One region of the Shewanella decolorationis genome, then DNA from elsewhere that is predicted to be linked to it. Evidence: predicted binding sites of a transcription regulator. Region 1 holds the regulator's gene; each other region holds the start of a gene.
The links. Region 1 encodes LexA, which represses DNA repair genes until DNA is damaged. Its sites were predicted from a motif close to TACTGTATNNNNATACAGTA; they were not measured.
Positions count from the first base shown of each region.

Region 1 (3,185 bases):
GCTGTTTCACGAGCTTGGGTTTCTGAAATCTTCTTACTCGCCGCTTCTTCCTGAATCGCCTTGCGTAAGGATTCTGATTTCAGCAGAGAGTGGAATAACGCCTGACGATTAGGCAGCACAGGTCCCGTCATCACCTTGCGCTGACGGCGGAAATGCACTCTCGCTACCCGCGCCAATTTGTGGGCAATCCCCATGTCGGTGCCGTGCTCGTCGGCCATATAACGCAGCGATACCGCATTAGAAAACTGAACAAAGTTGTGGCGGCCTAAAAATAGGATCATCAAGCACTTACGTAACCAAGTGGGGTTCTCGCGCTCAAGCACAGCCGCCTTCATGGTGTCGTCTTCTTTACCCGGAGTACGGCCCCAATAAAGGCTGACAGGCACCAGCTGAATATCTAACTCAGGCTTTTCTTTATGGACGGCCAACAAACGCATAAAACATTCGAGGAATGGCTCATTGCTGGCACGCTCGCCAAACAAAGGCTTACGCCCTTCGAGACAAACGACGCGGGGCGCAACAACGCCATTGACCACGAGCGGCTCGTAGGGGCTTGGCAAACCCAGCTTAGTAGTGATCTCGCTTAACGCAGCAATATCACTCAAGGATTCTGTTTTCATTACATAAGCAAGCGGTCTGGAGGCGTCCAGATTCAGATCGGCAAAGGGATCCTGCGGCACAACAATAGTGTGCACTAAGTGTTTTTGGATCCAGCGTAATGATTTCAACCAAAGAGAGTCTTGTTTAGGCATTATTCTTATGCAATGTAAGTACGTTCATTAGCCCCATAGAATACCAGATTCTAGGGAACATTCGCTAATACTCTCCAATCGCGTTAAAAAGTGGTTAATACTTGCACTACGAATAATACTGTATATACTAACAGTAACTGTATAGAAAAACAGGAAAGAACATGAGACCGTTGACGCCACGCCAAGCCGAAATTTTAGAGCTGATTAAACGTAATATTGCCGAGACTGGCATGCCACCCACCCGGGCCGAAATCGCCACACGTTTGGGTTTTAAAAGTGCAAATGCCGCCGAAGAACACCTTAAGGCATTGGCGAAAAAAGGCTGCATCGAGATCATGCCTGGCACTTCCCGCGGGATCCGCCTCCCAGTTGAGGAAGAAGATAACAGCGAATCAGGCTTGCCACTGATTGGCCAAGTGGCGGCAGGCGAACCTATCCTCGCTCAAGAGCATGTCGAACAGTATTACCAAGTCGACCCCAGCATGTTCCACCCTGCCGCCGATTTCTTACTGCGTGTCAGAGGCGACAGTATGAAGAACATCGGTATCCTCGAAGGGGATCTGCTCGCCGTTCATAAAGTACAGCAAGCGCGCAATGGCCAAGTTGTGGTTGCTCGCGTTGACGATGATGTAACAGTTAAACGCTTTGAAAAGAAAGGGAATCTCGTTTATCTACATGCAGAGAATGAAGATTACTCCCCAATTAAAGTCGATTTAAGTTTCCAAAGTCTAACAATAGAAGGGCTCGCCGTAGGGGTGATCCGCAATGGAGATTGGCTATGAACAAACTACTAGGTAATGCCCCGCGTCACCCCGGTTTATGGCTCGATGCGGTACGCGAAACCAATACAGACTGGCAGCATACGCCTATCATCACTATGCCTACCGAGAGCAAAGGGCGCCAAGAGCTAATGCAACTTAGCAAGCAGTTAGCACAACTGAGCCAACAAGGCCGCTGGGTCGTACTCATCAACCCACCTAGTATTGGCTACAAGCAGTTACTGGCCAGCGCTGGCGTGCGTATGGACCGCGTACTTTTAGTCCATGCGAAAGATGAAGTCGAAACCCTGTGGGCTATGGAAAAAGCATTAACCAGTGGCACTTCAAGCGCAGTAATTACTTGGATCCACTCACTCGATGCCCGTGACAATCGTCGTTTGCAAATTGTGGCCAAGAGCGCCCGCGCCATGGGAATAGTGCTCGAAGGTGTCGTAAATCACTCGACTGCGGACGCGACACTCAAGCAGCCCGCTCACTTTGCCCAAGGTAGTTTTTTTAGCTCTGTTCATTAAAATTTTTGCACTGCGTATTTAGCCTTGAAAGCCGCCTCACCTGTGAATGTGGGGCTTTTTTTGGCAATTTTTCAGACAATTAGAAAAAGAAGTGATCTTGATCAATTTTTAAACAGCAAGTATGGTTGATTTAGGCGAGCATAATATATCGCCCGTTTAGGCAGAAATATCGGCAAATTATCGAATATCTCTTGCCCACACAAGTCGAGAAAATGAGTTAATTCAGCAGTATGTGCCAGTGTGGCTAATACCAGCAGTAACAATACTTAATCAAAAGTAAGCCGCCAACGCACGTTGAAGTCAAAAAAGCTTTTTTGGGAACTGAAGAGTTTGCATAGAGTTGAGACTTACTGTGTTGCTCTTCTTTGTAGTTGCTATTCGCAATTGGCAGAGGAGAAGTCTTGTGAAGCAATGGTTGTATTGTTTACTCGTGGTGCTATTCGCCCCACCGTTGGCCGCATCGGACATGCGGTTCAACATGACCCCCGGCGTAACAGAAATCAGTGGCAAGGTATATCACCTGCACATGACGATTCTGTATATCTGCTGCGCCATAGGCTTAGTGGTGTTCGGCATTATGATTTATGCCATGATCAACCACAGAAAATCCAAAGGCGCGGTCGCGTCTCACTTCCATGAAAGTACAAAAGTCGAAATCGCGTGGACGATCATTCCTTTTGTCATTCTGATCTTAATGGCGATTCCCGCCACAAAAACTCTGATTGCTATGGAAGATCCCAGCAATGCCGATCTTACAGTCAAAGTGACTGGCTCCCAATGGAAATGGCATTATAGCTACTTCGATCAAGATATTGAGTTTTACAGCATTCTCGCAACCCCAAGGCCTCAAATCGAAGGCGCGGAGGCCAAAGGAGAACATTACTTACTCGAAGTAGATAAGCCCCTTGTCCTGCCGATCAATCGTAAAATCCGTTTCTTGATGACCTCAGAGGATGTTATCCACTCATGGTGGATGCCCGCCTTTGCCGTTAAAAAAGACGCTAATCCAGGTTTTATCAACGAGGCGTGGACCCGTATCGACAAACCCGGCATTTACCGTGGCCAATGTGCCGAGCTTTGCGGTAAAGACCATGGTTTTATGCCGATAGTGGTGCAAGCATTGCCCGAAGCCGAGTTCGATG
Region 1 is NZ_CP037898.1:3,810,208-3,813,392, forward strand. It holds gene plsB (glycerol-3-phosphate 1-O-acyltransferase PlsB) at 1-752, opposite strand, end outside; gene lexA (transcriptional repressor LexA) at 914-1,534, shown strand; gene EYR25_RS17020 (cell division inhibitor SulA) at 1,531-2,043, shown strand; gene coxB (cytochrome c oxidase subunit II) at 2,447-3,185, shown strand, end outside.

Region 2 (3,185 bases), 1.2 Mb from region 1:
ACGATTAGTGACCAAGAGGCGCACCAAGGTCAGGATCAGGTAAATCATCAGCAGAGTTTTTAAGCCATTACCTAACACGATAAAAATGAGTTGCTGCCATAGCTCGTAGTAAAGCTTGTCAGTGTCAAGCCCGACAGTCAGCACGCCTATTTGCTGCTCTTGGTACATAATTGGATACGTAAATAGCGTTTGTCGACGCTCATTACTGTGAATCGACGGCCCCAGCTGCATTGCCACCCCGTCGGTGCTTTCGAGATTCACACTCGCCACCATAGGCATCATACCTAGGCCAGAAAGCAAATCAGATAAGAGTCCGTGGTCCACGTCCCAGAGCGACTTAGCAATACTAGGCAAGATAGATTCTGAATACTCACGGATATCCGCAGTCGTCTTATCTATGCTCTCCTGATAGTTCCATATTAACTGCACAAGCATAGTCAACACGGCAAAAAACGAACTTACGCCGATAATCGTCAGCGTCATTCTGTGGCTAATTGAATGATTTCGGTGCTTCATGAATACCTGTTCTTTATTATTGTTTTGGTAACTTCTCTAAAATCTGACTCTTAAAAATCCCAGACCAATCCCTCGCGACTAACATCTGATAAAAAGCGGAATCAGGGTTCAGTACACTAAACAGTTTGATATTTTGATAGGGAAAATCACCGTGACTATTTTGATAATATTGCAGTTGCACCAATGCTAATGCCCCAGCCAAAAAATGACCGCCCCCCAATGCAGTGATGCTACCTTCTTGGCAAAGCTTAAGTATCTCTGGGGAGGTATTAACGGAACTCACAAGTACATCTCGTCCCGCTTCGAGCCCTTTTTCCCGTAAGGCCTTTACAACACCTACAGCCATGTTATCACTCGCAGTCCAAATCAAATTTAAATCAGGGTAGCGAGTCAGTAGCGTTAATGTCTGTCCATATGCAATATCCTCACTCCACTGCCCATATACAGTTTGAGTGACAGTTACATTAGGCTGCATAAAAAAGTAATCATTAGCGCCTTGAGTACGCTGCACCGATGCGGGAGTTGACTTATCGCCCGAAATTAATAAAACCTTAGCTTTTTTAGTTTCTAAACGACCGAGTAAGGTCTTAGCAGTCTCAGCACCAATCGCATAATTATCAGGAATAATTGCAGGTAATAAATAGGTTTTCCAATGCGGATCTTTTAATAAGGATTCACGTTCTGATAATGAAATATCATTTAAAATCAATTGCACATATACAGGATGCTTATACAGCATCTGCAACATTTTAATCGCGGATTGCTTCTCATTCACCAAAATAATATGTGTTGGGAAAGAAGTATTTGATTTTAATAAAGAGTCTAACTGAGTAATCATTTTAAAATGATTACGATCTGAGTGAATAATATCTAAAGAGATATCGAGCTTAGACGCAGCAAATTCCATTAATTTGTCCACATCGCCCCAAAAACTATCAACTTCAGACCCAGGGTTGAAAAAAACCACATTCATTTTAGCCCACGCAGGAGCTACGGAACATAACAGGCCTATCAATAAAAAACTTAAGCACCAAAGACGCAAAGGCGAATACTCCTCGGCTATGTTTCCCCCCATTGTGTTCCGTCACAGAGGTCACTTTATTATTGTCAATTTACAACTTTGCTACCTCACAATTACCATAATTTCCCAATGGTAACCAACAGTTCGATTAAACCACAAAATAACAAAAAGTGTACTTTATAATAAAGAATATTTATTTTTGCCTCATTTTAAAGCCATAAATTACAGAATATTCATTTTAATATGAATAAGATAACTAAAATTTTGGAAGTCCATTTTTTTATTTGCTCCTTACTCATTCCTAAATTCAATACGCTAAAACATAACCACAAAGTGATAGTCTTGCCTAAGATTGCCTTACGCTTATTCTCTGTTAGTATATGTATAAATTCACAGTGATTGAGTGCTAACAACTTGCAGCAATTGGATCTTGTTCCGATCACCGACCTCAAAGGCGTCGCCAAAAGAGTCGCGGAAAAACTCGCCAAGCTCGGCATTACAACAGTACAAGATCTGCTGTTTCACTTACCCCTGCGCTATGAAGACCGCACGCAAATCTATTCCATTGCCGCGCTGATGCCCGGCAATTACGGCACTATTGAAGCCGAAATTCAGTCGACGCAAATCATTCAAGGCCGCAAACGCATGCTGGTTTGCAATGTGCGGGATAATACTGGCAGCATGAGCCTGCGCTTTTTTAACTTTTCAATGGCGCAACGTAACGCGATGCAAAATGGTATGATTATCCGCGCCTATGGCGAAATTCGTCGTGGTAATCATCAAGCAGAAATCGTCCATCCCGAGTACAAAATTGTCTATCCCGGTGAAGATATTCATTTAAGCGATACCCTTACGCCGATTTATCCGACGACAGAAGGGCTCAAACAGGCGAGTTGGATTAAGCTCACCGAGCAAGCACTCGAATTATTAGAAGACGGCGGTTTGACCGAGTTATTACCCGCCCATTTGCAGCCCAACAGCATGAGCTTGAAACAAGCACTGCAAACCCTGCATCGCCCCCACGCGGGGATATCGCAATTTGACTTAGAGCTCGGCCAGCATCCGGCGCAGCAACGACTGGTGCAGGAAGAACTGCTCGCCCATAACCTCAGCATGCTCCGCCTCAGGCAACGCAGTAATCTCGACGCTGCCGTCACCATGCACGCCAGCGGCCAGCTATTGAATCCCTTTATCGCCTCATTACCCTTTAAGCCCACGGGTGCGCAGCAACGAGTTGTCGCCGAGATAGGTAAAGATTTAGCGCAGGCGCACCCCATGATGCGCTTAGTTCAAGGTGATGTCGGCTCGGGTAAAACCTTGGTCGCCGCCCTCGCCGCATTGCAAGCCATAGAAAATGGTTATCAAGTCGCCATGATGGCGCCCACCGAATTACTCGCCGAGCAGCATGCGGCTAACTTTGCCGCCTGGTTTGAACCCCTCGGGTTAAAAGTCGGTTGGCTGGCGGGTAAGCTTAAAGGCAAGGCACGGGCGCAATCCTTAGCCGATATTGAATCTGGCGCGGCACAAATGGTAATAGGCACCCATGCCATCTTCCAACAGCAGGTGACCTTCAATAAGTTGGCTTTAATCATTATCGATGAACAGCACAGGTTTGGGGTTCATCAACGGATGGGACTCAGGGAAAAAG
Region 2 is NZ_CP037898.1:2,650,279-2,653,463, reverse strand. It holds gene EYR25_RS12075 (sensor domain-containing diguanylate cyclase) at 1-516, opposite strand, end outside; gene EYR25_RS12070 (ABC transporter substrate-binding protein) at 533-1,558, opposite strand; gene recG (ATP-dependent DNA helicase RecG) at 1,952-3,185, shown strand, end outside.
Region 2: recG (ATP-dependent DNA helicase RecG) is a predicted target of LexA. The motif match lies at 1,916-1,935, and genes of this name have one in related genera.

Region 3 (3,185 bases), 1.8 Mb from region 1:
CCATCAAAATATTCAACATATTGCCGAGCAATCAGAAGAGAGTCGACATACAACAGACGAAATCCATGCTGCAAGTATCCAACTTTCAACCATGGCCAATGAACTAACAGCCTTAGTCAGTCGCTTTAAGCTGTAACCATAAAAAGCGCTAAGCAAGAAATTGATTAACTCGGGTAACGAGTGTCGAAAATTAATTTAATAAATCAATGCGATAGATGATTATTTGGTTAACAAGAATCTTTTTTGACTGAATGTGCAGATTTTCCGTATATCAAGGCGCTCTGTCTCACCATAGCCGGCTATGGTGAGACAGAGCAACGTAGAGAGGCCCGAAAAGATGCCTATTCATCAGCTCGACTTACCCCTGGCACAGGTTGATTACATTGAGAACGCGAGCTGGGTTTGCAACGATTCAACCTCAACAATAGGTGACTTGTCGGCAAGCCCAACTGCCACCCCCAAAAGTCGAATACCTCTTCCCTCTTGTCTTCCTATTGCCTGCGCTAATAATTCATAAAACAACATGACCGAAATATCATGACTACGGTGCTCAATGGTCGTTTGTTTAAAATCACTGAACTTAAGCTTTACAACCTGTTTGTGAATTTGCCTATCCTTTGCACTGCGGCTTAAGCGAACCGATAACTCTTGAATTAATCCCGGCATCACCTGCTGGCATTGCTCCAGCGTATAAATATCCTGAGCGAGAGTGGTCTCAACGCCTACGGATTTACGCTCGCGGCTCACTGAAATCCCACGATCATCGATGCCATGGGCCCGCTCGACTAACACTGTGCCAAACTTACCAAAACGGGCAATCAGCTCTTGCTTTGGATAAGCCTGCACATCTGCGCAGGTATTTAAGCCTAGCAAAGACAGTTTCTCAGCGGTCACTTTACCCACTCCGGGGATTTTCCGCAGGGATAAGCTTTTAACGAACTCGGCGACCTCATCGGGTGGGATAACACACTGCCCGTTGGGTTTATTTAAATCAGAGGCAACCTTGGCAAGAAATTTAATCGGTGCCACGCCCGCCGATGCCGTCAGCCCAGTTTCGGTAAAAATATCCCGACGTATCGCCTCGGCGATTAAAGTGGCAGAGCCCTTAAACAGCTTACAATCGCTGACATCTAAATAGGCTTCATCGAGGGAAAGCGGTTCGATTAACTCTGTGTATCGGCAGAAAATGGCGCGAATTTGCTGCGACACCTCTTTGTAGACCTGCATACGACCGGGAACGAGGATAAGATCGGGACACAATTTCAGTGCGTAGCCCGTCGCCATGGCAGAACGCACACCAAATTTGCGCGCCTCGTAATTACAAGTGCTGATGACGCCACGCTGCACCCGACTGCCGCCGACGGCCAAAGGCTTACCGCGGTATTCGGGAAAATCCCGCATTTCCACCGCAGCAAAATAGCAATCCATATCAATATGAATGATTTTTCGCACCTTGCATTCCTCCGACATCCAAAATACTGTATATAAAAACAGTAATCAAGTATCACTTTTCAATTTGCAACGGTGCTGTTTGCGCTTGGATTGTTAGCGCCCAAAAAACAAAGGGAGCCCCTAAGGCTCCCTTGATTTACAACTATTTGAATTAAATCTTAAATTGCCCAATGTTGCGGGTCAGTTCATGAGTCGCTTGCTCAAACCCCTGCAAACTTTGGGATAAATCTTGGCTTGAGAGCAAAGACTGATCGGACAAACCGCGCACGCTAACAACGTTTTGTGCCACCTCTTCAGCCACAACGGCCTGCTGGCCAATCGCAACGGTAATTTCCACCGTTTGTTGCTGAATCGACACAATCGCACTGGCGATATCACTTAAGGCTTGCTCCACTTGCGTGGTCAGGTCTTGCCCGACTCTTGCCTGTTCAACCCCAGACTCCATCACCTGCTCGGCTTGTAGCGCGCTCTGCTGCAGGGTTTGGATAATCCCTTGAATGTTGGCGGTAGAATCTTGGGTACGGGATGCGAGAGTTCGCACTTCATCGGCCACTACGGCAAAACCTCGACCTTGCTCACCCGCCCGCGCCGCCTCGATGGCCGCATTGAGCGCCAGCAAGTTGGTTTGGTCGGCAATGTTGCGGATCACGCTTAACACTTCGCCAATTTGCTCTGAGCTGCTACGTAACTCCTTGATGACTTTGGCGGCTTCAATCACTTGAACCGATAATGCTTTCATGCCTTCGGTCGCGCGGGACACGATTTGGGTGCCGTCATGGGCCTGAGTCTGTGCCTTTTCGGCAAAATCATTCGCCCGTTGAGCGCTAATCGCCATTTCTTGGCTAGTCTGCGCCATTTGGGTGGCAGCCGTGGCCACTGAATCGATTTGTTGTTTCTGCGATGACACAGAAGAGACCGCTAAATCACATACTTGGCGAGCATCCATCACCCCAGTGCCAACCTCTTGGGTAAGATGTCGGGTATGCAGCAGCATCTGCTGCACCTTTTCGGCAAAGCGGTTGAAGGCATCACCCAGCTTGCCTAACTCATCTTCGCGCTCCATTAAAATGCGTTGGGATAAATCACTATCACCCTCGGCAATATCTTCCATAGCATCCAGCAATTTGCCAAGCTGGCGTCTAAAGGGCAACAACATCAACCATACTGTGATGCCAACCAAGAGCATAATTCCTAAGGCAACAAAACAGGCATTCCAAAAGGCTTCAGTCACAGGCGCTTCAATCACCTCATGGGGCAACATAAAGGCTAAGTGCCATTTCTGCTTAGGATAATCACCGCCCACAGACACAAAGGTTACCCGCTGCGGCACACCGTTAAAGGTGACTTCGGCAAAGCCCTTCGCTTCGCGCTGCATTTGCTGCCTTAAGGCGGTAAAGCCTGAGGTGTCCTTAAACTGGTTATCGATTTGATTCGCAAGTGAGCCCGGCGGGAATTTATCCGAGAATCCAGGGAAATAAACCAGCTTACCTTCGTCCGTCATCAGGAAGGCTTGGCCGTAATTGCGGTATTTGATTGGCGCTAACAGGGTTTTGCCAATGGTATCGATGAGAATATCCATACCACCAATCCCAATCAGCTCACCATTGGCGCCATAGACTGGGGTTTTAACTGTGGCCGAAATCGAGCCATCGTTGGCATCGACCGCAGGATCGCCCACAAATAGGCCGCGCTGATCGATAGCCTCCTGCCACCAAGGACGTTTATTGGTGTAA
Region 3 is NZ_CP037898.1:856,348-859,532, reverse strand. It holds gene EYR25_RS03770 (methyl-accepting chemotaxis protein) at 1-136, shown strand, start outside; gene dinB (DNA polymerase IV) at 379-1,452, opposite strand; gene EYR25_RS03760 (methyl-accepting chemotaxis protein) at 1,604-3,185, opposite strand, start outside.
Region 3: dinB (DNA polymerase IV) is a predicted target of LexA. The motif match lies at 1,477-1,496, and genes of this name have one in related genera.

Region 4 (3,185 bases), 1.1 Mb from region 1:
TGGCCGCAGGTGCAGGCTTTGCATCGAGTAGTTGCCCCATATTTACGAGGGCAACAGTTAAGGAGATCACAAATAAATCAAGCATCGACCAACGGCCGATCCACTCGATGATATGAAATCCCACCATAAGTTTCTTCTTTGAAATCGGCAGATTGAAGCTGATGGCACACAGGTAAGTTGCCAAACCAATAATCTTCACCCAAGGGACTAGAATACTGGCAATAAACACAATAATCGCGATGGGTAGCATATCCGAATGCACTAAATGGATAATGCCTGAGAAAATGGTGTCGTGACGAACCTTTCCCTGATTAGTCAAAACGGTAATCGGGTAGAGATTGGCCGGAATCAATAAAATCGCCGCGGTTATTAGCAGTGCCCAACTTTTTTGTAAGCTACTGTAATCGCGAACCTGTAACTCGGCTTCACAGCGGCTGCAATGAGTGTTTTCACTGCTATTGAGCTGTCTGCACACTCGGCACAGACACAGGCCTAAATCTTTCCCCTGTTGCTTCATCTTAGCGGTGCCCCTGCATCAGTAGACTCCACATATGCTCAATATCGTATTCCCGCTGTAAGAACAGGGTGACTAAAAAAAGCATGGTGAAGCAAAAAGTGCCCATCCCGAAGTAAATGTCCGAAAAATCAGATAATTGAAATGAAGAAACTAGAAAGCTAATCACATAAATCTCAAGCATGGTGAGCTGAGATAGCAGCCCTTGCAGCTTTAATAACTGTTTGAGGCTATGGCGCCAAAAGGGGCTGCCAAGTCCCCATTTAACGATCAAAATCTGGCTGAGGATCGATAGGATCAACAAACCCGGTCCAATCACGGCTGCCGCGAGCACGGCTAACCCCACGACCCAATAACCTTGGTCGAACACCGCAAAGGCGCCCTGAAATACTGTGGTGGTGCGAATGCTGCCCAAAAAGTGGATTTCGAGTACCGGGAAAAAATTGGCGGGGAAGTAAAACACCAGTGCGGTAATACACAGTGCCAACATGCCGTTTACAGAGCAGTATGGTGTGTCATAAAGCGCAGTATTGCAGCGCGGACATAACGCCCTAACCCCCGTAGGTAAGGCGCGCTTTCGAATGGCTAAGTCGCAGGAACGACAAAGGGTTACAGAGTTTTCTGCTGTATTTTCATGCATATAAAGATATTAATTTAGCCCCAAAGCTATAAAGAGAGCAAATAGTCCGCAATAAAACCAAATTATAGGGTGAGACAGCACATTGCTTGACCCATCTCAATAATGCAAAACTCTCACATAATATCAGAATAATCAGAACACTTGCATCACTAGTTCACTTTATGTCATTCTGGTTACTGTATATAAAAACAGTGCGAGGACAGTCATGGCAGTTATTACACAGTTTGTCGTGGTAAGAGAAGGGGTGGAAAAGATGACATTCACATCGAAAAAGGAGGCTGATGCCTACGATAAGATGCTCGATATCGCTGACAACCTCATTCCATTTATTCAAAAAGCGCAGCTTGGGATTGATGAAACCGTGAGCGAACAGCTGGCATTCTATTTTGCTAACAATAAAGATGAGCTGACAAACTTGCTTAAAGGCGTCGTTCAAGTTAATAGTACGCCATCAAAACAAACTGCAGCGAAAAAAACGTCTAAAAAGGACGATGCTGTCGAATAACACGTTAGGAAGTTTATGAAACCGCAATTTTATGAGTCACTGAATAGTCAAGCATTGGCCTTACTCGAGGGTGAGGATGATTTAGTGGCTGCCATGGCTAACTTTTCTGCCTTGCTAAACGATAATTTGACCGAACTGAACTGGGTCGGTTTTTACGTAATGCGTGTTGAACAGCTGGTACTGGGTCCTTTCCAAGGTAAAGTTGCCTGTACCCGTATTCCAATGGGGAAGGGCGTGTGCGGTACCGCCGCGCAGACCAATCAGACACAACGCGTCGCCGATGTGCATCAATTCGATGGTCACATTGCCTGCGATTCGGCCAGTAATTCTGAAATTGTTATCCCAGTCCGGGCCGACGGTAAGGTTGTGGCCGTGCTGGATATCGATAGTCCTATTTTTGACCGCTTCGATGAAGAGGACCAAAAGGGCTTGGAATTATTGGTAAAAAGCTTCGAAAACTGCCTATTTGCTTAATTTGCGTACAATAACGCATAATTCATAGTCGCAATCGGTGGCGTGCGCCTTATAATAGCGCATGCACTGATAAGGCTTATGTTGAGCACAGCCAAAATAAGCCTTATAGGTTCTGCCGTAAAAAATTGTTAACTTATATTTTTTAACTTTAGTTAACTCGGCGAGAATGCTAATTTGTACTTTGGCTCGTAAGTGGGCTTAACCAAGATAAACGACTCGTAACAAGCTGATTTTTATCACCTCGGATTCGATGTCCCTTTTAAACTGTGGAAGTAATGATGGAATCAACAGATAAGTTGACCGACACCAACGCAATTTTGGCGTATTTGTATGAAACATTTCCTTTGTGCTTTATTGCTGAAGGTGAAACTAAGCCATTAAAAATCGGATTGTTTCAAGATTTGGCTGAAAGGTTGGCTGATGATTCTAAAGTCAGTAAAACTCAACTGCGAGTTGCCTTAAGACGTTACACCAGCAGCTGGCGCTACCTGAAATCGGTAAAAGCCGGTGCACAGCGTGTCGATCTTGATGGTCAGCCTTGTGGTGAGTTAGAGCAAGAGCATATTGATCATGCTCAAGCCATGTTGAAAGAAAGCCAAGAAAAAGCCAAAGCTAAGCGTGCTGCTCAAGCACCGAAAGCGGCACCTGCTGGCAAAGCGCCTGCGAAAAAAGCCCCTAAAAAAGTCGCTGTGCCAGCGCGTAAAACAGAACGTCCTGTCAAAGCTGCTCCTAAGATCGAGTCGGCTCCAACACTTAACTTGGTGCAAGCGCAATTGACTGACTTGGCGAAGAAGCAACGTGTCAATGTTAAGTTAGGTATGACGCCAGTAGCCGGCGTGATCACCGACATTAACAAAGAGGATATACACGTTCAGCTCGATAGCGGCTTAACTGTGAAAGTGAAAGCGGAACATATCCTGCTGTAACCATTTAATCAAACGGAGTAACTTGTTGATGCGAAAACTCACTTTGGCTACATCTATTGCCACTGTTTTTGTCGGATTCTCGGCTTGGGCTGTTTCCCCTACTATTCAAATCAGCGAGTTACCCAC
Region 4 is NZ_CP037898.1:149,410-152,594, forward strand. It holds gene EYR25_RS00695 (paraquat-inducible protein A) at 1-517, opposite strand, end outside; gene EYR25_RS00700 (paraquat-inducible protein A) at 519-1,154, opposite strand; gene EYR25_RS00705 (YebG family protein) at 1,360-1,659, shown strand; gene EYR25_RS00710 (GAF domain-containing protein) at 1,675-2,133, shown strand; gene proQ (RNA chaperone ProQ) at 2,412-3,059, shown strand; gene prc (carboxy terminal-processing peptidase) at 3,088-3,185, shown strand, end outside.
Region 4: EYR25_RS00705 (YebG family protein) is a predicted target of LexA. The motif match lies at 1,329-1,348, and genes of this name have one in related genera.